DNA from 2 places in the Pseudoalteromonas sp. CNAT2-18.1 genome. Region 2 is predicted to be linked to the other one. Evidence: predicted binding sites of a transcription regulator. Region 2 holds the regulator's gene; the other holds the start of a gene.
What was found. The regulator MetJ, encoded in region 2, represses methionine synthesis genes. The targets are predictions, from matches to a motif close to TAGACGTCTAGACGTCTA.
Positions count from the first base shown of each region.

Region 1: the regulator MetJ is predicted to act here: its motif matches at 7,540-7,557, upstream of metA (homoserine O-succinyltransferase).

Region 1 covers NZ_JAKRFR010000003.1:47,917-60,341, reverse strand. The annotation lists gene MHM94_RS07115 (hypothetical protein) at 1-1,987, opposite strand, end outside; gene MHM94_RS07110 (glutathionylspermidine synthase family protein) at 2,066-3,223, opposite strand; gene MHM94_RS07105 (DUF1190 domain-containing protein) at 3,224-3,811, opposite strand; gene MHM94_RS07100 (DUF350 domain-containing protein) at 3,822-4,226, opposite strand; gene MHM94_RS07095 (PilZ domain-containing protein) at 4,252-4,617, opposite strand; gene ettA (energy-dependent translational throttle protein EttA) at 4,832-6,505, opposite strand; gene MHM94_RS07085 (DMT family transporter) at 6,587-7,474, opposite strand; gene metA (homoserine O-succinyltransferase) at 7,621-8,568, shown strand; gene MHM94_RS07075 (homocysteine S-methyltransferase family protein) at 8,558-9,613, shown strand; gene metH (methionine synthase) at 9,626-12,250, shown strand; gene MHM94_RS07065 (hypothetical protein) at 12,301-12,425, opposite strand, start outside.
Region 2 covers NZ_JAKRFR010000008.1:55,358-67,782, forward strand. The annotation lists gene MHM94_RS16870 (PBP1A family penicillin-binding protein) at 19-2,580, shown strand; gene metL (bifunctional aspartate kinase/homoserine dehydrogenase II) at 2,632-4,977, opposite strand; gene metB (cystathionine gamma-synthase) at 4,987-6,147, opposite strand; gene metJ (met regulon transcriptional regulator MetJ) at 6,327-6,647, shown strand; gene MHM94_RS16890 (malic enzyme-like NAD(P)-binding protein) at 6,839-8,083, opposite strand; gene rpmE (50S ribosomal protein L31) at 8,549-8,764, opposite strand; gene priA (primosomal protein N') at 8,989-11,214, shown strand; gene MHM94_RS16905 (SPOR domain-containing protein) at 11,234-11,764, shown strand; gene hslV (ATP-dependent protease subunit HslV) at 11,919-12,425, shown strand, end outside.

The DNA.
Region 1 (12,425 bases), on a different contig from region 2:
CTGAAAAAGCATCCATGTTTACTTCTTTTTCAAGACATGAGCTAGAGCGCTCTATACTGTTTATATTGTATTGCTGTTCTAAGATTTCTAATTCAGAGCACTTGAGGTTTTCACTCTCGCTTAAGTTTAGTTTTTCTAATGCACTTAATTCACTTACAGCATCAAGAAAATAAACTAACTGTGGAAGTCGAGTAAGGTGCAGTGTTTTCAACTTGGTAAGAGAAGTTAAAAATGATACGTCGTTTATATACTTGCTATTATAAATAACTAAGTTTTCTAGGTTTACCAAGCCGTCGAGTGCAGTAACATCTGCTAGCTCATAGTTATCTTGAACTGTGAAGCTCTGCAATTGCTCTAAATTATAAAGTGGAGGTATAACCTCAAGGCCTGTTCTACTTAGTTGTAAGCTTTGCAAGCTAACTAATTGGTTCAAAGCACCTGTATTTTCTAAATCAATATCAGATAAACTGAGCTCTTCAAGGTTGCTTAATTCCTTTAGAATTACTAAGTCAAATGACATTGACGAATTCCCACTTATATTGAGCTTACGCAAGTGTGTTAGTGACTCAATATAGTCGAAGTAACTTAGGCTGTATAAATTACGCAGTGTAAGCGTGGTTAAGTTCAAGCCCTCAATAGCACTAATATCATTAAGGTCACCGTTACTATCCAACGTCAGCGTCTTTAGGTTCGAGAACTCACGAATAAAGCCAATCGAGGATGTGTTTGTTTTAATCAGGGCAAGCTCTTCCAACGCGGTTAGCTGCTTGAACGAGCGTGCGCCATCAAAGCGATAGCCGCTAATCGTTAATGATGTAAGGTTATTTAGTGCAGCGATTGTTTCGATATCATCTGAGGCTAGTTGCTGCCCGTAGTTGCTTTCAATATGTAATGACTGTAACTCGGTTAGGTGAGAGAGAGCGCTAAAGCTATCTATAGCCTTACCTTCTAGCCTTAGAGTAGTTAACTTGGGCGTATGGAACAACGCCGATACATCGGTAATATAATGGTTGTTCAGTTTCAGAGTTTTAAGCTCAGGCATGTGCTGAAGGAAGCTTAGGCTTGTTAAGCCGTAAGTATCATAACTTAGGGCACCTAAAGACAGCACCTCAAGAGATGTAAAATACTTAAGCTCACTCAAGTTGGCTACCCTTATTCCAGACACATCAAGCGCTATCATGGATTCTTTGTTGAGTTGACTTAAGTCTAGCGAAGCATTGTAGCACCCTGATGTGCACCCTAAAGTGAGGCTTTTTACAGCTGAAAGGTTAACTGAGCTTAGTGACGGCTCTATTGCTGCTAAGGAGTCGAGTGATAATGAGGTAAGTTGGTTTAAAGGTACAAGATTCGCGATATTGCTAATAGGGTTGCCATTGAAGTTCACCTTTTCTAGCGCTGTCAGCGCTTGCAAATCTGGGATAGTTGTTAAGCCAGCATTAGTCAGCGTTAATGCGCTAAGCTCAGAGAGCTGCTCTAGACCAGCGATATTATTAATTGTATAGCCATCACATGAGACTGAGGTAAAAGCGGTATCAACGTTGTTATCTTCTAAGCACTGCATTAAAGCATTATCAGCGATCATTTCTGTCTGTAATGGCGCATATGCTTGTGCATTTACATCCACTTGTTGAGTGGTTGTGCTTCCTTCATCATCGGTAACGGTGATACTAAATGTGTAGGTTTGCGTCTGTGCAATATTAGGAATTTGGACACTAAGGGTTGCTGTATTGGTGGTCTCTAATTGCAGCGTATTGCCCGCAATTTGTTGCCATTCAATGTTGGCAATTTCACCATCGTCTGAGAGCGTCGCCTCAATTTCCAACATATCACGTTCTTTTACATCCACTTTTGTGACAAGGTCGATGATAGGGGCCTGGTTTTGGGGAGCCGGTGGTGTGGGAGTGTCAGGCTGTTTATCGTCGCTGCCGCCGCAGCCAAATAGGGTAAGCGCTGCAGCCGCAGCAAAAATTCCCTTTCGAGAGTACATAAGATATGTCCTTTATTAATCTGGTATTCATAAAATCGGCACCGATTGTACCGACATATGAAATAAAGTGAAGAGTAATTACCCTAAAATAGTATGAGGGACGAACCGAGAAGTATCTTTGGTGATGGGGCCGTCATCTTCGCGAATGGTGAGGCCGCAACTTTGGTGTCCGACGACCCAAGAGCCGATCAAGGTGTGATTACCGGCAAACATGGGTAAGGGTGCTAACGCTTGAGTAATAAAGCCTTCGCTACCGTAACTACCGCTTTGGTGCACACGGCCCTTGTCTGGATGCACCCAAGTGATGTTCTCGCCTTCGCGGCTAAACAGGGGTTTATTCACAAAGCCTTGCTCCAGCCCATCGCCTTCTTCACCGCTAAAGTAGGCGGCTAGGAGATTCGGGTGGCCGGGAAACATTTGCCACAGCAGCGGTAATATGGCTTTATTCGATAACACAGCCTTCCAAGGCGGCTCGACAAACAGGGTGTCGGTGCTGAGCACATGGGGAGCAAAGTCGTCATGCAGCAACTCTTCCCATGGGTAAAGTTTAAAGAGTTGCGCGATAGGAGCATGTTCTAGGTCAGTGAGCTGGCCGTGCTCATCAACGCCAATATCTTCAATAGCCATGCGCGCCGTGGGTATGCCTGCTTGATAGGCACAGTCCTGTAAATAACTGACGGTGCCTTTATCTTCAATGGAGTCGCGACTGTGGACAAAGTGCAGCAATTCGCGGTTAGAGAAGAAGTTAAAACGCTCAATGAGCGCCTCTTGAATACTATTGAATTGATCACTTTGCCGTGGCAATTTGCCTCTATCTACTTGCTGTTCCAGCCACAGCCATTGGAAAAAACCCGCTTCATAGATGGAGGTGGGGGTATCGGCGTTGTACTCCAGTAATTTGGCAGGGCCGTTGCCGTGGTAACTAAAGTCCATACGGCCATATAGGCTAGGCTCTTTGTTGTGCCAACTGGTGGCGATAAAGTCCCAATACTGCTCGGGCAAAGCGAACTTGCGCAGCCAATACTCGTCATGTACAACTTTGTCGACCAATTCCAAGCACATTTGCTCCAGTTCATTGGTCGGTTTCTCTAAGTCGTTCTCAATTTGCTCTAGAGTGAATTGGTAATAAGCGCTTTCATCCCAGTACTTTTCACCATCAATGCGGCAAAAATCAAAGCCGAAATAATCGGCCTGAGCGGCTAAATCCGGCCGCTCAGCAATAGGGTGGCGAAACATCTACCCACCAAAGCTACGTGATGAAGCACGGCGGCCAAAGCCTCCTCGGCTGCGAGTAACGCGCTTGGGCTTAGAAGCGTATTTAACTTTAGACTTTTTCACCATAGTGGTGCCACGATTGTTGACTGAGCCAATGTAATCATTGTTGGCATTGCGGAAGCTGAAAAAGTCATCGCGTGAGCGATAAAGGGGCTTCGCACCTGAGTAGTAATTTCCCCCTAAAAACGCGTATTTTTTGCGTTTTTTCTTCTTCTTCATAAGGTCTAAACCTTCATCCACCGCCTCAGCCACGGCGGCGATCATAAAGCCTGCCATAATGGGTCGCCAAATACTACCTTCTTGCTCACAGCGCTCAAACCCGAAGTCATTTTCACAGAGGTTTTCATTGGCGTACTTTGGCGCTTCAATATCGTGATTAGCCAAGGCCTGTTGGTATTGTGCTTGGCATACATCGCGTTCGACGCCAAAGTCGGTGCAATCATCTACATCGGTAAATAATAGTGCTGGTTCTTCAGGGTCGGTGCAGCCACTGAGTCCGGCACTGGCACCGAGCATAAGTGTCAGTTTAAGTTTGTTAGTACGTTTCATTGCCGCCTCCTTAGTAGGTAATACAGGCAGCGTTGAGAATACCGGTGGCCAGTGAAGCAACCCCTAAAAATGCCCCTGCGCTCATATGGCCCTCGGCAATTTTTTCAGACAACTTCGGCATGTATAAGCGCACTAAGAAGAAGGTCACTAATTGCATGATGCCAGCGATAACGCCCCAGATGGCAAAGTCTAGCAGCGAGACCGAATTCACCGCTGCACTGGCAACCGGAAGGGTAAAGCCAATGAACGCGCCACTAAACGCGGTGGCAGCGGCGGCATTGTTTTCCTTCATCAAGGTCCATTCGCAATGCGGGGTGATAAGGGTGTAGATGAATAGAAAGGCTAGGATAAGTAGGTAGCCTAAGCCAAAGTACATGATAAAAGGGACAAAGCCCTGGATGGATTCCATGATCATTATTGTGCTCTCACTGCAATCGTTATTATTGTTCGGGCGCAGCAAGCTGCGCTAACTCCCTGTGCAGTAGCTTATCATCACCCACGTTAAGTTCAATAAGGCGTTTTAAATGAGTGGCACTGTCAATATCCATTTTTACACAATGTAAGCCAATGTGTTGCGGCTCAATGTGAGCCACTTCAGCAAGCATATCAATATCAACATCACTGCCAGATAGGTGGAAAATAAGCTCTACGCTTTGACCTAACTGTGGGTTGAAGTCATCAGGATGGCTTACCAAAGCGCCATTTAAGGAAAGATCAAGTAAATGACAGCCATGATGCTGGTTATTAAATACCACTAGGGCGGGGCGTTGAAAAATAACACGAGTGAAGTTTCTGCGATTTTCCATAACAGTTCCTGTATTGGCGCGTCTCCCTCCAGTGTAGTAGCCAGCCTTGAGGTTGTCCTTGGCTGTGAGTGACTTTTTTCGCTATTTCAATAAGCTAAAAATATCACGATGGTCATCAAGTAGTGGCGCGTTAGCACAATCACAGTGCCATACATAGATGGATGCCAAGGGCACAAAAAAGCCCCATCGAGATGGGGGCTTTTTATGTGGTTAATTAACCAATCTTTTTATACTTAATGCGCTTCGGTTGTGCAGCCTCGGCACCTAAGGTTTTCTTCAGCCACTGTTCGTATTCGGTGTAGTTACCATCGAAGAAGTTAATTTGGCCTTCGTCGCGATAATCAAGAATATGAGTGGCGATACGGTCTAAGAACCAGCGGTCGTGCGAGATCACCATGACACAGCCAGGGAACTCGAGAATTGCATTCTCTAACGCCCGCAAAGTTTCAACGTCTAAGTCGTTGGTTGGCTCATCGAGAAGTAATACGTTGCCGCCTGCTTTTAGTAGTTTGGCTAAGTGCAAACGGTTGCGCTCACCGCCGGAAAGGTCTTTGACGTATTTTTGCTGATCATTACCTTTAAAGTTAAAGCGTCCCACATAGGCACGGCTTGGGAACTCAAAGTTGCCCACTTTCAACACATCTTGACCGTCTGCGATTTCATCAAATACGGTTTTACTCTCGTCCATGTTGCCACGGAATTGGTCAACGGTGGCGAGTTCAACGGTTTCACCTAGGGTGATTTCACCACTATCAGGCTTTTCCTCGCCGCTGAGCATTTTGAATAAGGTCGATTTACCAGCACCGTTGGCACCAATAATGCCGACAATCGCTCCCTTAGGAACGCTAAAATCAAGGTTATCAATAAGCACACGGTCGCCAAAGCTTTTGTTTAAGCCCTGTACATCAATGACCTGATCACCTAAGCGCGGGCCAGGAGGAATAAACAGCTCATTGGTTTCGTTACGCTTTTGATAATCGCCTTGTTGTAGTTCAGCAAATTGCGCCATACGCGCTTTTGATTTTGCTTGGCGACCTTTCGGGTTTGAACGTACCCACTCAAGCTCCTGAGCGATGGATTTTTGTCTTGCTTTCTCTGCTTTTTGCTCTTGTTGCAGACGTGCGTCTTTTTGCTCAAGCCAAGAAGAGTAGTTGCCTTCCCACGGAATACCTTCGCCACGGTCCAATTCGAGGATCCAGCCGGCCACGTTATCAAGGAAATAACGATCGTGGGTTACCGCCACTACAGTGCCTTCATAATCATGTAGGAAGCGCTCTAACCAAGCGACAGATTCGGCATCTAAGTGGTTGGTAGGCTCATCGAGAATAAGCATATCCGGCTTTTCAAGCAATAAACGGCAGATTGCTACACGGCGACGCTCACCCCCTGATAAATGCTCAATCTTGGCATCCCAAGCTGGCAGTCGTAATGCATCTGCCGCGCGCTCTAGGGCGTTATCAAGGTTGTGGCCATCGTGGGCTTGAATAATGGCTTCAAGTTCACCTTGCTCTTTGGCAAGCGCATCGAAATCGGCATCTTCCATGGCGTACTCAGCGTATACTTGGTCAAGGCGATCAAGGGCATTTTTAACTTCACTGACCGCTTCTTCTACGACTTCACGCACCGTTTTGCTTTCATCAAGCTCAGGCTCCTGAGGAAGGTAACCAATTTTAATGCCAGGTTGAGGGTGTGCCTCACCCTCAAAATCTTTATCCACGCCGGCCATAATGCGTAGTAAGGTCGATTTACCTGCGCCATTTAGGCCAAGTACACCAATTTTTGCGCCAGGGAAAAAGTGCAGAGAGATGTCTTTTAAGATGGTGCGTTTAGGTGGCACCACCTTTGACACGCGACTCATCGAGAAAATAAACTTATCAGGTAAAACCATGAAAGGAGCCTTTACAATGTGACTAATTTAAACTGCCGTTATTGTAGAGTCTCTATGGTGAAAGCGTCAACGAATGGCCCGTTAATTTGCCAATAATATGGCCACTCCAGCCAGCGCCAATAAACCGCCCACTATCATACGCCAAGTCACCGGCTCGCGTTTAAAAAAGCCAATCGTCATGACCATCAGCGGGGCAGTGGCAAAAATAGTTTGTGCAATAGCCGGGTCGGTATGCTGCACCGCCGCCAATTGCAGCCACAAGCCAACGAAGGTGCCGAAAAAAACAGCCACCAGCAGCCAGCGTTTGTTATCAATACCGTGCAGTCGAATGGCTTGGTATAGGTCGCTGCGTTTTATAATCATTACCAGTAAAGCCACGCTCAATGTGCCGGCAAGGAGGCGAATAAGGGCGGCCCATAGGCTACTCATCGACTCAGTATTCATAGCCCCTTTTGACATCACCATGCCACTGGCTTGGCACAAAGCCGCAAGTAATGCGAAAGCCACGCCTTGAAAGTAAAACTTCTTATCAACTGGGGGCAAGTGGCGTTGGGGTAATACCGCGAGGATCACCCCCACCGAAGTGATGGCGATGCCCAACCAGGCCAGTAGCGGTAAGTACACACCCAACAGCACAATATTAAGTATGCCAGTTAAGGCTGGCGCGAGAGACTCGATTATTAAGGTTCGTGCTGGGCCAATACTGCGCAGGGCGCCAAAGTAGGCGCTATCGCCAATGGCAATACCGATAACCCCACCGGCGATAAGCCAGCCCCATGAGGTGAGCTGCACAGGCATGGCGCCATCGCCAAGTAGCGCCATGGCAATTACCATCATTAAAGAAGCGAGTAAGCCTTTACTTACATTTAGTTGCAGCGGTGAAAGGTGATGACTGAAGCCTTTGTACAATAAGGTAGAAAAGGCCCAAACCACGGCTGCACTGATTGCTGCAATTTCACCTATACCCATCATCGACTCTTTGTTAGTTAATCGCGGGCATTATTGCAGTTAACTCATTCACTGCAACTTTATTTTGGACGTCTAAACATCTAGAGGTTGAAATTTCCAGTGTGGCGTTCATAATAGCCTCTTATCTTTTAATTCGGAGTACCGCCATGCCCATTACGGTTCAAGACGCTTTGCCAGCCATTATGGAACTGCGCCAAGAAAATGTATTCGTGATGCCGAAAAGTCGCGCTCGGACTCAAGAAATCCGGCCCATGCGCTTGGCTATTTTGAACCTGATGCCGAATAAGGTGGAAACCGAAGTGCAATTTATTCGTTTGCTGGCGAATACGCCATTGCAGGTCAATGTTGACTTACTGCGTTTAGATACGCATCGCTCTAGCGCCAACTCAGAGCAGCATCTGGATATGTTTTATCAGTATTTCTCAGATGTTAAAGACAATAATTACGATGCTTTGATTGTTACCGGCGCGCCCTTGGCTCACTTAGAATATGATGAAGTAGGGTATTGGTCGGAGCTACAAGCGTTCTTTGATTGGGCGGAGCACCATGTGACCTCGACGCTATTTAGTTGTTGGGCGGCGCACGCTGGGCTTTTCCATCATCATGGACTTAAGCGTCAATTGCAGAAAAATAAGTTGTGTGGGGTGTTTGAGCATCAGTGTTATTTTGACCATGCGGCGTTAACCCGGGGCTTTGACGATCGCTTCTTAGTCCCGCATTCGCGTTATGGCCATATTGATATTGCTGCGATAAACGCCTGTAAAGAATTAGTCGTGGTAGCAGGCTCGCCGAAGGTAGGTGCTTACTTACTTAAAAACCAGAGTGGTTCTCAGGTGTATATCACAGGACACCCTGAGTATGATGCCGATACCCTGAAAAAAGAGTATTTACGTGATTGCGATAAAGGCGCTGACGCACCGATGCCAGAAAACTACTTCCCTCATGGCGACCCAGCGCAAGAGCCCTCGAAAACCTGGCAAAGTCATGCCTTTTTGTTATTTTCGAATTGGCTTAATTACTACGTTTACCAAACCACTCCCTATGATATTAATCTGGTTAGCCAGGATGTAAGGACTAACAACTATGCCGAATAAACGTGATGCATTAACACTGGCCCTCAACGAGCGCATTTTAATTTTAGATGGCGCCATGGGTACGATGATCCAACAGCATAAGCTCGAAGAGCATGATTATCGTGGTGAGCGGTTTCAAGATTGGCATGTGTTGGTCAAGGGCAACAACGATTTATTGAGCCTCACTCAACCTCATCTAATAGCACAAATTCACCGTGAATATTTGGCAGCGGGCGCCGATATTATTGAGACCAATACCTTTAACGCCACGACCATTTCCATGGAAGATTATGACATGGCGAGCCTAAGCCGTGAGATTAACCTCGAATCGGCCCGGCTGGCACGCGCGGTGGCCGATGAGTTTACCGCTCGCGAGCCACACAAACCGCGCTACGTGGCCGGCGTACTGGGGCCAACATCAAAAACCTGCTCGATTTCGCCGGATGTCAATGATCCGGGCTATCGCAATATCACCTTCGATAAGCTGGTGGCCGCGTATATCGAATCGACCCTGGCGCTGATAGAAGGTGGTGCCGATCTGATTTTAATTGAAACCATTTTCGATACCCTCAATGCCAAAGCCGCTTCCTTTGCGGTAGAAGAAGCGTTCGAACAGGCTGGAGTGACTCTGCCGGTAATGATCTCCGGCACCATCACCGATGCTTCGGGTCGAACCTTGTCAGGGCAAACCACCGAGGCGTTTTATAATTCCATTCGCCATATTAAACCGCTCTCCATTGGCTTGAACTGTGCGCTAGGGCCAGACTTGTTGCGTCAGTATGTGGAAGAGTTGGCCAGTATTTGTGAAACCTACACCTCGGTGCACCCCAATGCAGGGCTGCCGAATGAATTTGGCGAATATGATTTAGAAGCCGAGGAAATGGCACAAGAAATCATCGACTGGGGGGAGCAAGGGTTTATCAATATTGTCGGTGGCTGTTGTGGCACCACGCCCGAGCACATTAAAGCCTTTAGTGATGGGCTAAAAAACACCGCTCCACGTACTTTGCCTGAGCTGCCTGTGCGCATGCGATTAAGTGGCCTTGAAGCCTGTAATCTCAATTAAGGGGCCAATAACATGAATAATACTGCAACTTTTACCAATGTCGGCGAGCGCACCAATGTGACCGGCTCGGCGCGCTTTAAACGGCTGATCCTCGAGGAAGATTACGAAACCGCGTTAGAGGTGGCGCGTGAGCAAGTTGAAAATGGCGCGCAGATTATCGATATCAACATGGATGAAGCCATGTTGGACTCTAAAGCGGCCATGGTCATCTTTTTGAACCTTATCGCTTCAGAGCCCGATATTTCGAAAGTGCCCATTATGGTGGACTCGTCGAAATGGGAAGTGATCGAGGCGGGACTAAAATGCATTCAAGGCAAGGCGATAGTGAACTCTATTTCCCTCAAGGAGGGGGAGCAGCCGTTTCGTCACCAAGCCAAGGTATTAAAGCGCTTCGGCGCCGCCGTGGTGGTGATGGCCTTTGATGAAACCGGCCAAGCAGAAACCGCTGAGCGGAAGTTTGCTATTTGCGCGCGCTCTTATCGCATCCTGGTCGATGAGTTGGGCTTCCCACCAGAAGATATTATTTTTGACCCCAATATCTTTGCCGTGGCCACCGGCATAGAAGAGCATGACAACTATGCCGTGGAGTTTATCGAAGGAACTCGCCGCATCAAGGAGAACCTTCCCCACTGCAAGGTATCCGGTGGTGTGTCTAATGTCTCTTTCTCGTTTCGAGGCAACAATCCGGTGCGCGAGGCTATTCACTCTGTGTTCTTGTATCACGCCATTCAAGCCGGAATGGATATGGGCATCGTCAATGCTGGTCAACTAGCGGTGTATGACGATATTCCCACTGAGCTGAGAGACGCCGTTGAGGATGTGATTTTAAATAAAGATGCCGGCGCCGGAGAGCGGTTGGTGGAATTAGCACCTAAGTATTCGGGCATGGCGCAAGCGGAGAAGGTTGAGGATTTACAGTGGCGCAGTTGGCCGGTGGCAAAGCGCTTGGAACATGCCCTGGTTAAAGGCATTACAGATTATATTGATGAGGACACCGAGCAGTGCCGACAACAGTTTGCTAAACCCATCGAGGTCATTGAAGGGCCGTTAATGGACGGCATGAATGTGGTGGGTGATCTGTTTGGGGCCGGGAAAATGTTTTTGCCGCAGGTGGTGAAATCGGCGCGGGTAATGAAGCGCGCGGTGGCCTATTTAGACCCTTATATTGAAGCCGAGAAACAAGAGGGTGAAACCAACGGTAAAATTGTCATGGCCACGGTAAAAGGGGATGTTCATGATATTGGTAAGAATATTGTTGGCGTGGTTTTACAGTGTAATAACTACGAGGTGATCGATTTAGGGGTGATGGTGCCCGCTGAAAAAATCTTACAAACCGCGATAGACGAAAATGCCGATATTATAGGCCTGTCCGGGCTTATCACTCCCTCGTTAGATGAAATGGTGCATGTCGCCAAAGAAATGAAACGCCGCGATTTTATCATTCCGTTGCTGATTGGTGGCGCGACGACGTCAAAGGCGCATACCGCCGTAAAAATTGAGCCCCAATATGATAACGGTGTGGTTTATGTTAATAACGCCAGCCGTGCGGTGGGCGTGGCGTCTAGTTTGCTAAGTAAAACCGCGAAAAGTGAGTTTTTGAGTAAAACTAAAGCAGAGTACGAGCGTGTGCGAGAGCAACAAGCACGCAAGAAACCCCGCTCTAAGCCCATAGGTTTGCAACAAGCTCGCGCCAATCATGCCCAGCTGGATTGGCAAAACTACACTCCGCCTGTACCTAAACAACTAGGAGTCCAAGAATTTCACTCGGTGTCAGTGAGCACCTTACGGCAATATATCGATTGGACGCCATTTTTTATGACCTGGTCTTTGGCCGGCAAATACCCGCGTATCATGAATGACGAGGTGGTGGGAGAGCAAGCGCGCTCATTGTTTGCCGACGCTAATGCAATGTTGGATGAGTTTGCGCGCCAAGGCAGCATTCAACCAAAAGGGGTGATTGGCTTATTCCCAGCAAACCGCGTGGGCGATGACATAGAAATATACCGCGACGAGCAGCGTGACGAAGTGATTTTACGTTCGTGTCAGTTACGCCAGCAAACGCACAAAAAGGGCTTTGCTAACTATTGTTTAGCCGACTATATCGCGCCTAAAGGTGTTGCCGACTACTTTGGCGCCTTTGCCGTGACTGGCGGGTTAGAAGAAGATGGCTTAGCCCAGGCCTTTGATGATCAAGGTGATGATTATAATAAAATCATGGTCAAAGCGGTGGCTGACCGCCTTGCAGAGGCCTTCGCTGAATACCTGCATGAGCAAGTGCGTAAAGTGTACTGGGGCTATGCCGCAGACGAGGCGTTAAACAATGATCAGCTCATTCGTGAGAACTATCAGGGTATTCGCCCTGCGCCGGGCTATCCAGCGTGCCCAGAACACACTGAAAAGGCTAAGATTTGGCAATTACTGAGCGTTGAAGAGCGCATCGGCATGAAACTAACGAGCTCCTATGCGATGTGGCCAGGTGCCGCCGTCTCGGGTTGGTATTTCTCACACCCTGATTCGAAATACTTTGCCGTGGCAGGGATTCAGCAAGACCAAGTTGAGGACTATGCCAACCGCCAAGGAATGACGCTAGAGGAAGCCGAAAAGTGGCTAGGCCCGAATTTGGGGTATGAAAATTAACCACAGGTTTTACTTTTTTGCGCCAAGTGGAACATGAGCTGGCTGCTCAATTACTTTGTATGATGCTGAGCAGCCAAAAGCGTTGCCAACTTCTGCTTTACTTGTTGCGCGTTGGTATCGGATGGTTGCTGAGATAGCCAGTCAACGAGTTCGTTGCGTACGGGGAAACCTTCTT
Region 2 (12,425 bases):
CCAAACAGGGAAATATCCGTGAAAATATTCAAAAAATTTTTACAAATCCTTTGCATATGTGTCCTCTTGGGCTGCATCGTACTAGCTGGGCTGTACCTTTACGTCAGATCTGACATCCCCAGTGTGGCGGTGCTAAAGGACGTAAAATTGCAGACTCCAATGCAAGTATTTACCCGAGATGGAAAACTTATCAACCAGTTTGGTGAAAAACGGCGAATTCCCGTAAAAATCAGCGAAGTACCTCAGCCTATGCTGAATGCATTCCTGGCCACTGAAGATAATCGTTTCTACGATCACTACGGTATCGACCCTATCGGTATTGTCCGTAGTGCAATCGTTCTTATCTCGACCGGTGAAAAGCGCCAAGGCGCAAGTACCATCACCATGCAGCTGGCACGAAACTTCTTTCTTACTCGGGAAAAAGCATACATCCGAAAAGTGAAAGAAATATTTATCGCATTGCATATTGAGCAATTATTAACCAAAGACGAAATCTTCGAGCTCTATCTCAACAAAATTGAGCTTGGTAATCGTGCCTTTGGCATCGGTGCTGCAGCACAAGTGTACTATGGAAAGCCTCTACAAGAGCTTGATTTAGCGCAAATGGCTATGATTGCGGGCCTACCTAAGGCGCCTTCTGCACTTAACCCTATCCGCAACCCTGAGCGTGCTAAAAATCGTCGTAACGTGGTGTTAGGCCGGATGTTAGATGAGGGCTACATCACTCAGGCTGAGTTTGATGAGGCAACTAACAAACCAATTACCGCCCGTTTCCACGGCGCCGAGATAGAGCTTTATGCACCTTATATTTCTGAGATGGTGCGCGCCGAGTTGGTTGCTCAGTATGGCGAGGAGCAAGCCTATAATTCAGGTATGCGAGTCTACACCTCGGTAGAGTCAAAAGTGCAGCAAGCTGCTCAGCAAGCATTGCGTGATAATCTATATGCTTACGATATGCGCCATGGTTATCGCGGCCCCGAGGCCGTACTATGGGATAACGAAACTGAAGCTCCTCTTGACGAACCACAATTAATTGCCCACTTACAGGGCCTTAACCCACTCGCCGACTTACATGGTGCAGTGGTGATGAGTGTGGACGAACAATCCGTTGAAGTACTTAATGAATTAGGCGAACGGTTCACCATAGAGTGGGACGGATTAAAATGGGCGCGCAAATTTATTACTCAGTCTCGCCAAAGTTACGCTCCGAAGAGTGCGGCCGATATCCTCTCTGCAGGTGCACAGATTTGGTATCGTTTCGACAATGACGGCCGCCCGCTGTTAGCGCAAGTTCCCGAAGCATCCAGTGCACTGGTCTCTATTGACCCTAAAGACGGCCGCATAAAGGCGATTGTCGGTGGCTACAGCTTTGAACAAAGCCAGTACAATCGAGCGGTTCAAGCAAAGCGCCAAGTTGGCTCTAACATCAAGCCCTTCATTTACTCAGCGGCGTTAGAGCACGGTTACTCCTTAGCAACCATTATTAACGATGCGCCGATAAACCACTGGGATAAAAGCCAAGGTGTTGCTTGGCGACCCAAGAATAGCCCAGCTAAATATGTCGGCCCGATCCGTGTTAGACGTGCCTTAGCGCAGTCAAAAAACGTGGTTTCAGTCAGGTTGCTGCGCGGCGTCGGTGTAGACCCTGCCGCTGAACACTTACTCAAGTTTGGCTTTCATGATGAAGATATCCCGCGCAATGAAACCCTGGCGCTGGGGAGTGCTTCATTAACACCTTTAGAATTAGCTCGCGGTATGAGCGCTTTTGCAAATGGTGGGCATTTAGTTGAGCCTTACTTTATTACCGAAATACAAAGCGCCGAAGGCGAAGTGCTAATGCAAGCTCGCCCCTATAAGGCCTGCTCTGAAGAGCAAAAGCGCAGTAATGAAATGTTTGCAGAGCTGGCAATGCTTGAGCCCAGCGGCGCCAGTGAGAGTAACCCCAACAACACTAACAGCACAGAGACTACTGATACCCAGTTACCGCAATGCGCACCTCGGGTTATTTCTAAACAGAATGCCTTCTTAATTGCCGATGCGATGACCAGTGCAATTTGGGGCGGTGGCAGCTGGAAGCATGGCACCGGCTGGAATGGCACTGGCTGGCGCGCGACGCGGTTAAAGCGCCGTGATTTATCAGGTAAAACCGGCACCACTAACAACTCGGTCGATACCTGGTTTAGTGGCTTTAACGCCAATGTTATGACCACAGTGTGGGTTGGCTTCGATAACCCAGGTAATCCGCTAGGGCGCACCAGTTACAACAATAACTTAGGGAAAGGACAAACCTTTGGTGCCGAGTCTGGCGCGAAAACAGCGCAACCGGCTTGGATTGATTACATGCGTGTGGCCCTTGAAGAGGAGCCTGCGGCCCCTATCGAGCCACCCGAAGGACTGGAATCAGTACGAATTGATTTAAAATCAGGATTATTGAGTCATCAAAACGACCACACCAGCCGCTTTGAATACTTTATAAAAGGGACCGCCCCCACTAAGTATGTGGAAAAAGCGCCGCCGGTGATCTTCGAAACTCAAGGGCAGGATGAACCTGAGCTGCCCACTGAAGACGAACTCTTCTAAATAAAAAAGCCAAGCAATGATGCTTGGCTTTTTTATTACCCTGTTACCGCATTAACTAAGACTCTCAATAAGCCAGTAGAGATCTGAGTGGACACCTGCAGCGGTGACCTCTTTCCCTGCACCTGGGCCTTGAATAACCAAGGCATTCTGCGCATACCAGCGACTGTTGATGACAAAGATATTGTCGCCCGGACTTAATCCCGCTAATGGGTTGGATTGTGCCACTGCAACAAGACCCACTTGGGCTTTTACCTTGCCATCAACAATGCGTAAGTCAGCGTTGTACCTCAGTACCTTTTGCTCTTTTTGCGCCTGCTGTGCGTGGGTGCCAACAAAGTCATCAAGTAAGGCAATGTTATCCAGAAAATCTTGCCAGCTCCCTTGTGCTAAAGACTCTGGCATCAGCGGGCTTAGCTCAATATCGTCAATGTCCAACTGCAAACCCAACTCGCGTGCGAGGATCAACAGCTTACGTTGTACATCTCGGCCGGATAAATCTTCACGCGGATCGGGCTCGGTAAAGCCTAACTTTTGCGCCGCAAAAAGCAGCTCAGAAAAAGCTTGGCTGCCATCATAGTGACTGCATAGCCATGATAGCGTCCCAGAAAACACACCTTGAATACGGGTGATCTCATCGCCACTGCGCTGCAAATCGGCTAATGCAAAGTTAATGGGTAGCCCAGCACCAACACTGGTGTTATAACGCCATTTGAGATTGCGCTCTGCCAGCTCGTTACGTAACGACTGATACCAACTATGTGGCGCTGTTCCGGCATACTTGTTGGCACTGATCAAATGACAGTTAGCTCGCACAAAATCAGGGTATAGACCACTGAATGACTCACTGGCGGTTATATCAATGGCCACCTTGTGTTCGTAATCAAGCTCATTGAGGCGTTCGCACAACTGCTCGCTTTGATAGGGAACCGCTTGTTCTAACCATTGACCTTGCCAGTTCTGCGGGTCTAACCCACAGGGGTCAAATAACATGCTGCGACTTCGCAGTAGACCAACCAGTTTTACCTCAAAGTGCTGCTCTAAACGCGCTAACTGCTGCGTAAACTGTTGTAAAAACACACTGCCCACATTTCCAAGGCCGGCGACAATCACGGCAATTTGCTGGTGTGCACCAATTAAAGTGCGATGTACCTTGCCTAAACTATCGGCATCAATGATTTGATCGGTCAGTACCAAGGCATAGTCTTGATCGCAGTGGCTAAAGCGGATAGTTAAGTTAAGTTGCTCTAAGCATGCCAGCATTTCTTGGTAGCCTTGCTGAGTATACTGGTTTGGGCTGACTAAGGCGCACCCATTGAGGTTTGACTCAACGAGTTGTCCACGCTCTCCCAGCTCACGGGAGATCAGAGTGCTATGGGCGCTGGGTACAATCAAAAAGTCTACCCCCTGCTGCTGAAAGTGGCCTATGGTGTGCTGTATAAGCTGGCTTAAGGTTGCCAGTTCATCCACTTTAAGGCTCGACACACGATATAGGTCAACGCCCTCTATGGTGGTCAAAAAACGTTTATGCTTACAGTAACCTTCGCGGACAATCTCGGTGCCACTGGCATCGCTGTCATAGGAGCTGCGCACCGATAGCTTGATGGCGCTACCTTGCAAAGGCGACAGCGTTTTCGCATGCAATACCGGATTACCTAACTGGGCAAGGCGGTTGGCTTGGCCACGACAAATTTTTTGATACTTTAAGGCATCGGCTACTTTGCGTGGGTCGGTGCTGAAAACCCCCTGCGTGTCGGTCCATATACAAACTTGTTTGGCGTTTACATAACGGGCCAATAAGGTGGCGCTGTAGTCACTGCCATTGCGTCCCAAGGTGACTGTTTGCTGGTTGCTATCGGCGGCAATAAACCCCGTTACAACGTTGATTTTATCCCTGGCAATATAGCGCTCGCAGAGCTTTTCATTGTCCAAATGCAGTAGTTGCCCTTGGTGCACACACAGTAGCTGCCGCGCATCAAGATCTTGCGCAGCATAGCCTAACTGCTGCAAATAGGTCGCCAGCAAGCGGGCCGACCACAGTTCACCATGGGCTAATAAGGACGCCTCATCTAAGGTGTTTGTCTGCAATTGCTCAGCTATGCGCTGAAGCTCACTATTAAGCTGTGATTGCAGAGCGTGTGCCTGGTGCGCTGCTAATAGCTCATCAATAAGCTCATGCTGATGGGTGCGTAGCAACTGCAAGACATCATGATAGCCATGGCTATCGTGCTGTTGGTAGGCCTGCCACAACTTCACTAGCGTATCCGTGGTTTTGCCCGCCGCAGAGACCACCACCACGTCACCGAGTTGGCTGTTGCCGATAATAATATTGGCGACCGCATGGTAACGCGCCGCGTTGCTGAGACTCGAACCACCAAACTTATGTACAACCTGAGTCATAGTATCCTCTTATTTGCTTGCTAACGCGTTAAAAGCGGCATCTAAGTCATCGATAAGATCTTGCTTATCTTCAATACCTACAGAAACCCGGATAAGCGTGTCGCCGACCCCAGCCTCAAGTCGTGCGGCTTTATCCATGCCCGCATGAGTCATGGTCGCCGGGTGACAAATAAGGCTTTCCACCCCGCCCAACGATTCCGCTAAGGTAAACTGCGTTACTGAAGTGAGGAATTTTGCACTGTCTTGCAGCTGACCTTTAATATCAAAGCTCACCATACCGCCAAAGCCCTGTTGCTGCGCCTTCGCCAGGTCGTGTTGTGGGTGCGAACTCAACCCTGGATAGTAAACAGACTGCACACTAGGGTGCTGTTCAAGGTATTGAGCAATCGCCAAGGCATTTTCTTCATGCTGCTTAAGGCGCACTTTCAAGGTACGCAAACCACGCAGGGTGAGATAGCTGTCGAAAGCGGCGCCGGTAATGCCAATATTATTAGCCCACCATGCCAGCTCTTCACCCAACTCTTTGGTTTTGGTGATCACCGCACCACCGACCACATCGGAGTGACCATTGATATATTTAGTGGTCGAGTGCACCACCACATCACAACCCAATAACAACGGGTTCTGTAAGGCGGGAGATAAAAACGTGTTGTCGGCTGCAACCAGCGCACCGATGCTCTGCGCGGCATCGCACACTGCGCGGATATCCGTAAGTCGCAAAATGGGATTACTGGGCGTTTCAATCCACACCAGTTTGGGTTTGGCGGCCACTAAGCGTTGGTAACAGTTTGATTGAGTGAAATCGATAACCTCGACCTTGAGCAACCCCCGCTTAGCTAAAGAGGTAAATAAGCGATAACTGCCGCCATAACAATCATGGGGGATCACTAGGGTGTCATTGGGTGTCAGTAGCTGCGTCACTAGATGCACTGCGGCCATACCTGTCGCGGTGATAATTCCGTGCTCTCCCCCTTCTAGTTGCGCTAAGGTCTGCGCCAAAATATCCCGATTGGGATTACCACTACGACCATAATCATATTCGCGTTTGCTATCAAAATCGGCAAAGGAATAGGTGGTCGATAAATGAATGGGTGGCACCACCGCACCATGGTGCTTATCAGCATCAATACCATGGCGCACGGCGATGGTGTCTTTTTTTAGTTGTGACATATTTGCCCCCAATCAAGAAAATGGATGTTTAGACGTCCAAAAGGTTAAATTAACACAATTTAGAAGTCAAAACATTTATACGTCTAAATAGCTAATTTATGAATATTTGACTATCCTTACCAACGCGATAAAATTTCGCCCTTATTGATGCCTAAGTGACCAAAAATAAGACGCAAATTATGGCCAAGTGGAATGGTGAATACATTCACCCTTATGCGGAGCATGGAAAAAAAGCCCAACAGGTAAAGAAAATTACCGTTTCCATCCCGCTCAATGTTTTAAAAGTATTAACCGATGAACGTACTCGCCGCCAGGTGAATAATCTTCGTCACGCCACCAACAGTGAGTTGCTGTGTGAAGCATTTCTGCATGCCTTTACTGGTCAACCGCTGCCAAATGACGAAGATCTCCGAAAAGATAATCCGGAGAAGGTACCGGAAGAGGTGAGAAAAATTATGGAAGAAATGGGTGTGGAAGTGCCTGTTATCGGAGACGACTAACAAAGACAAGCAAGTTTAACTAACCCCTGAGCATTAGACCTCATTGCAGGAGCTAGCTTAGTGTTGTTCATATATGTCGCAAGTCGGCCTGTATGAGAAGCGGTTAGTGAAGCTATTACTCTTTGCAAGCCATAAAAAAACCCAAGCACTAAGCTTGGGTTTTCTTTTTCTAGCGCTGAATAGTAAAGTGATTACTCAGCCATATAATTCGCTGGCATATCAATTTGCGCAACACCTGAGTCCACAGCCGCCTGCGCCACGGCTTTCGCTACGCGTGGCAATAATCGTGGATCCATGGGCTTGGGGATAATGTATTGCGCGCCAAACTCTAATTCGCTCACTCCAGATGCCGTTAACACTGACTCAGGTACTGGTTCCTTGGCGATACTGCGAATAGCCTCTACAGCGGCAATTTTCATCTCATCATTGATAGCGGTGGCACGCACGTCCAGTGCACCACGGAAAATAAATGGGAAACACAGTACGTTATTCACTTGGTTCGGGTAGTCAGAGCGCCCAGTGGCCATAATTAAGTCTTTGCGCGCACTGTGTGCCACATCCGGCTTAATTTCTGGGTCTGGGTTAGAACAGGCAAAAATGACCGGCTTGTCGGCCATCAATTTAAGGTCTTCAGCTGAGAGCAAATCTGGGCCAGAAACACCAACGAACACATCGGCATCAGCAATAACGTCTTGCAAGGTGCGCTTATCGGTGTTGTTAGCAAATAATTGCTTATATTCATTTAAGTCATCACGACGCGTGTGGATCACCCCTTTACGGTCAAGCATGTAAATATGCTCGCGCTGAGCGCCACACTTAATAAGCAGCTCCATACATGCAACTGCCGCTGCGCCAGCCCCCAAACACACGATCAAGGCATCACGAATATCTTTACCTTGAATTTCTAAAGCGTTTAGCATGCCTGCGGCCGTGACGATAGCAGTACCGTGTTGATCATCATGAAATACTGGCACATTACAGCGTTCAATGAGCGCTTGCTCGATTTCGAAGCATTCTGGGGCTTTAATATCTTCGAGGTTAATACCGCCAAAGGTATCGGCAATATTTTCTACAGTGTTAATAAAGTCTTCCGTGGTGCGATGCTTCACCTCGATATCGATGGAATCAAGATTAGCAAAACGCTTAAACAGTAGTGCCTTGCCTTCCATGACCGGCTTAGACGCTAACGGCCCTAAGTTACCCAACCCTAAAATGGCACTGCCATTAGAGATCACAGCAACCATATTGCCTTTGGCCGTGTATTTATAAGCATTGTTAGCATCGGCAGCGATTTCACGCACCGGCTCTGCAACACCTGGGCTGTAGGCTAAAGCGAGATCGTTAACGGTCTCGGCGCTTTTGGTGAGTTCAATGCTAATTTTTCCTGGAACGGGGTTAGCGTGGTAATCGAGGGCTTTTTCACGAAAGTCAGACATGAACGAGTATCCTGCTAGAAATGTATGTGAGAGTTCAGCTAGTTAAGGCAAACCATACCGCTTTTCTAAATATATTCAAGCAATATCAGGTCTATCCTGTTGTACGAAATTAAAGGGTTTTAAGCCCAAATTCATGCACATTATCTAAAGCTTTATGTGTAAATTTTGATATTCCATGCACTATAGGGACTTATGCATGCATAAAAAACCACCTAAAGCCATGCATAATGCTATATCCGAATAACTTAATATAACTAAAAAGAATACCGACCGGATAACGAATCTTATTGTTCGCTAATAACAAAGTAAGTGAATTTTAGTGAACTTTAGCGTCATTATTGTGCTTTTTTGTCATTTTAAATGAGCTAGAGCTTAAGGTGAAATGGCTAGTATGAATAATGGGGATGGATAAAAATCATAGACACAAAAAAAGCACCCGAAGGTGCTTTTCTCGACAAGCAAAGATTACTTCTTGCTGCTAAGCGCACCGAAGCGCTTATTGAAGCGATCAACACGACCACCTGTATCAAGGATCTTTTGCTTACCAGTGTAGAAAGGGTGACACTCTGAACATACGTCTAGGTGAATGTCTTTACACAGGGTAGAGCTTGTCTGGAATTTGTTGCCACAAGAGCACGTTGCGTTGATTGCTTCGTACTTAGGGTGGATACCTTCTTTCATGGGGGTTACCTCTAAATAGGCCGTATCGCTCTCCAAACCCGAAGTTTGGCACCATACGCGTTAGTTTCAATGTGCCAAAGCATGGATATAACCCGCTCAGCACCCTTAAGGCCGCGTATTTTATTTGACTCCTGATTAATGTTCAAGCTTTAATTGCGGCTATTCACTGCGCCATGAATTTAGTACATTAGCGCTATATTCTAGTTCTTGGGGCCTGATTTTTGTTGCCATCATCTCGCGATTCCAACAGCCACAGTAGCAACGCGACCCCGTGCTACGTTGAAGTAGCACTTAAGGTGCCCTTACACCGTAGCTTCGACTATTTATTACCCACCGAGTTGTGCTCTCGTGCCGTGACTGTAGGGGTGAGGGTCAGTGTTCCTTTTGGTTCGCGTGTCCTGACCGGTATGGTATTAAAGGTAAAAGCCAGCACAGAGATGCCGGAAGATAAAGTCAAAGCCGTTAAAGCCGTGCTCGATAGCACAGCCATTATTGATGACAGTCACCTACAATTATTGCAATTTACTGCTCGCTATTATCATTATCCATTAGGTGAAACCGTCTTTACCGCTTTGCCAAAAGCGCTGCGTGAAGGCGCCGATATTGATAAAACCAGCATTAATTACCTGCAACTCACCGAGCAAGGGCAACAGCAGCCGACACTGCGGGCGAAAAAGCAACAAGCCTTGCTTAAGCAGCTGGCTGAATCAGGGAAATCGCCCACCACGGAAATTAAAGCTCTGGGCTACTCCAAAGCCACCATTGATGCCCTCATTAATAAAAAACTAATAACCCAAGCAGTTGAATTTGATAGTCAATGGCGCGAGCAGCCATTGCAGGTGGCCAACAAACCAAGGTTAAACAGCGAGCAAGCCATCGCCTGCACTGCCATTAACCAATCCCCTGGCTTTGCCGCTTTTTTACTTGAGGGGGTCACAGGCAGCGGCAAAACCGAGGTGTATCTGCAGTGCTTAGAGGAGGTCTTGCAACAAGGCAAACAAGCCTTAGTCTTGGTCCCTGAAATAGGCCTAACACCACAGACGGTAAACCGCTTTCGCCGCCGCTTCCCCAATACGCCAATAATGCTCTGGCACTCAGCGTTGACAGATAATGAGCGTTTGCAAACCTGGCGGTTCTGCCAAAAAGGTAGCTGTGCCATAGTGATCGGCACACGTTCGGCGATTTTTATGCCGTTTTTACGCTTAGGCATGATTATTGTTGATGAGGAGCATGACGCCTCATTCAAACAGCAAGACACCCTACGCTATCACGCCCGTGATTTGGCCGCTTACCGTGCGCAACAGCAAAACATTCCCTTAGTTCTAGGCAGCGCAACCCCTGCCCTGGAAACACTCAACCGTGCATTGTCCGATAAGTACCAATTGCTCAGTCTCACTCAACGGGCACAAACCAGCAGTGACAATCAATTTGAACTCATAGACATTAAAGGTCAGCACCTTGAGGCTGGACTCAGCCATAGCGCCCTTGCCTATATCAAGCGTGAGCTGGCGAGACAAAAGCAAGTGATGGTGTTTTTGAACCGTCGCGGCTTTTCCCCTTCGCTCATTTGCCATGAGTGCGGCTGGCTCAGCGACTGCTCGCGTTGTAGCACCAGCGCGACCTACCACAAGGCCATGCGTCGTTTGGTGTGCCATCATTGTGGCGAGCAAAGTGCACCGCCCATGCAATGCCCGGATTGTGGTAGCACACAAATAAACCCGGTGGGGCTGGGCACCGAGCAATTGCAAGAAGCACTAAGCGAGCAATTTCCCAACACACCCATCAGCCGTATCGACCGAGATTCAACACGACGTAAAGGCAGTTTGGAGGAAGAACTGGCTGCCATCAATCGCGGCGGCGCACGCTTATTGGTGGGCACACAAATGCTAGCCAAAGGCCACCACTTTGCCGATGTCAGCCTAGTCATTATTCTTGATGTCGACGCCGGGTTATACTCATGTGATTTCCGTGCCACCGAACACTTAGCACAACTAGTGACTCAAGTAGCAGGACGCGCAGGGCGCAGTGGCGAACCAGGCACCGTGTTACTGCAAACTCACTTCCCAGAGCACCCACTATTGCAAGATTTAGTCAACAATGGTTACCAACACTTTGCCCGTTATGCTTTGCAAGAGCGCCATGAAACAGAAATGCCACCGTTTTCGCACTTAGCCCTGCTAAGGGCGGAAGCGCATGATTTATCGCTACTGTTGCGCTTTTTATCGGATTTAGTTCCCGCAGCCCCCGTGCCTAAGATACAATTGCTGGGTCCGATTCCCGCACCGCTCGAACGAGTCGCTGGCAAATACCGTTATCAATTGCATATTCAAGGGCAAGATAGAGGCGCGCTACACGGCTTTTTGGCGCAACTAATGAACTACCTCGGTAGTAATAAGCTGGCACAAAAAGTACGCTGGAATTTGGACGTTGATCCCATAGACATGATGTAAAGAGAACACAAAAACAATTATGGCGCAGCACGACTATATAAATCGCAAACGACCTCAGCGTGGTAAGAACAAAAAAGCCCCAGCAAAAAAGCCTCTGCCGCTTGTGCTTATTGCTTTGGCCATTTTGTTACTCGCCGGCTTCGCTTACGGCCTCTGGTATATAAAAACCAATGCTGATCCTGAGGCTGTTGAGCAAGTTAAGCAGAAACCAAGCGCCTCCAAGCCAGAAATTAAAAAGCCGCAAACGCCCGAATTTATCAATGAAATAAAGCAAGCCGAGATAGAGGTTGAGGTCAAAGAAATTGAGCAAAAAGGCCCTTATCAAATGCAATGCGGGTCATTTAGAACCTATGCACAGGCGGAAACGCTCAAGGCCAAAATAGCCTTTGTCGGGCTAGTATCAGAAATCAGGCGCACTGAAGGCAGCAATGGCGTCTGGTTTAGAGTACGGTTAGGCCCCTATCCGACCAAGCGCGGCGCAGAGAGCGATAAGAACAAGCTTAAGCGTCAGGCAAAAATCATGGGCTGTGGCATCTGGTTGTGGAATTAGGCAAAGCGAAAGCCGTTATCGCCATGTAAATAACCAAGCAGGCACAGCAAATCACATAAAGGGATTGCAAGTTTACCTTGAAATCCCTTTTTCATGCCCATATTTCCTCGCTATTAGACAGTTACAAACACCCAGACTGGGTATAAGGACACACATGACCACAATCGTTTCTGTACGCCGTGAAGGCAAGGTTGTTATTGGCGGCGATGGCCAAGTTTCGCTCGGCAACACGGTAATGAAGGGCAACGCGCGTAAAGTGCGTCGTCTTTTCAACGGTAAAGTGATCGCCGGGTTTGCAGGCGGTACAGCCGATGCGTTTACCCTTTTTGAGCGTTTTGAAAGTAAATTAGAGATGCACCAAGGGCATTTAACCAAAGCCGCTGTAGAGATGGCCAAAGATTGGCGCAGTGACAGAGCCTTAAGGCGACTCGAAGCCATTCTTGCTGTTGCTGATGAAACCACCTCACTGATTATTACTGGTAATGGCGATGTGGTACAGCCTGAACATGACCTAATTGCGATTGGTAGCGGCGGCAACTTTGCCCAATCAGCCGCAATTGCATTACTAGAAAACACCGAGCTTGGTGCGCGTGAAATCGTTGAACGCAGCTTAAAAATCGCTGGCGATATCTGCGTATTTACCAACAACCACCAAACTATC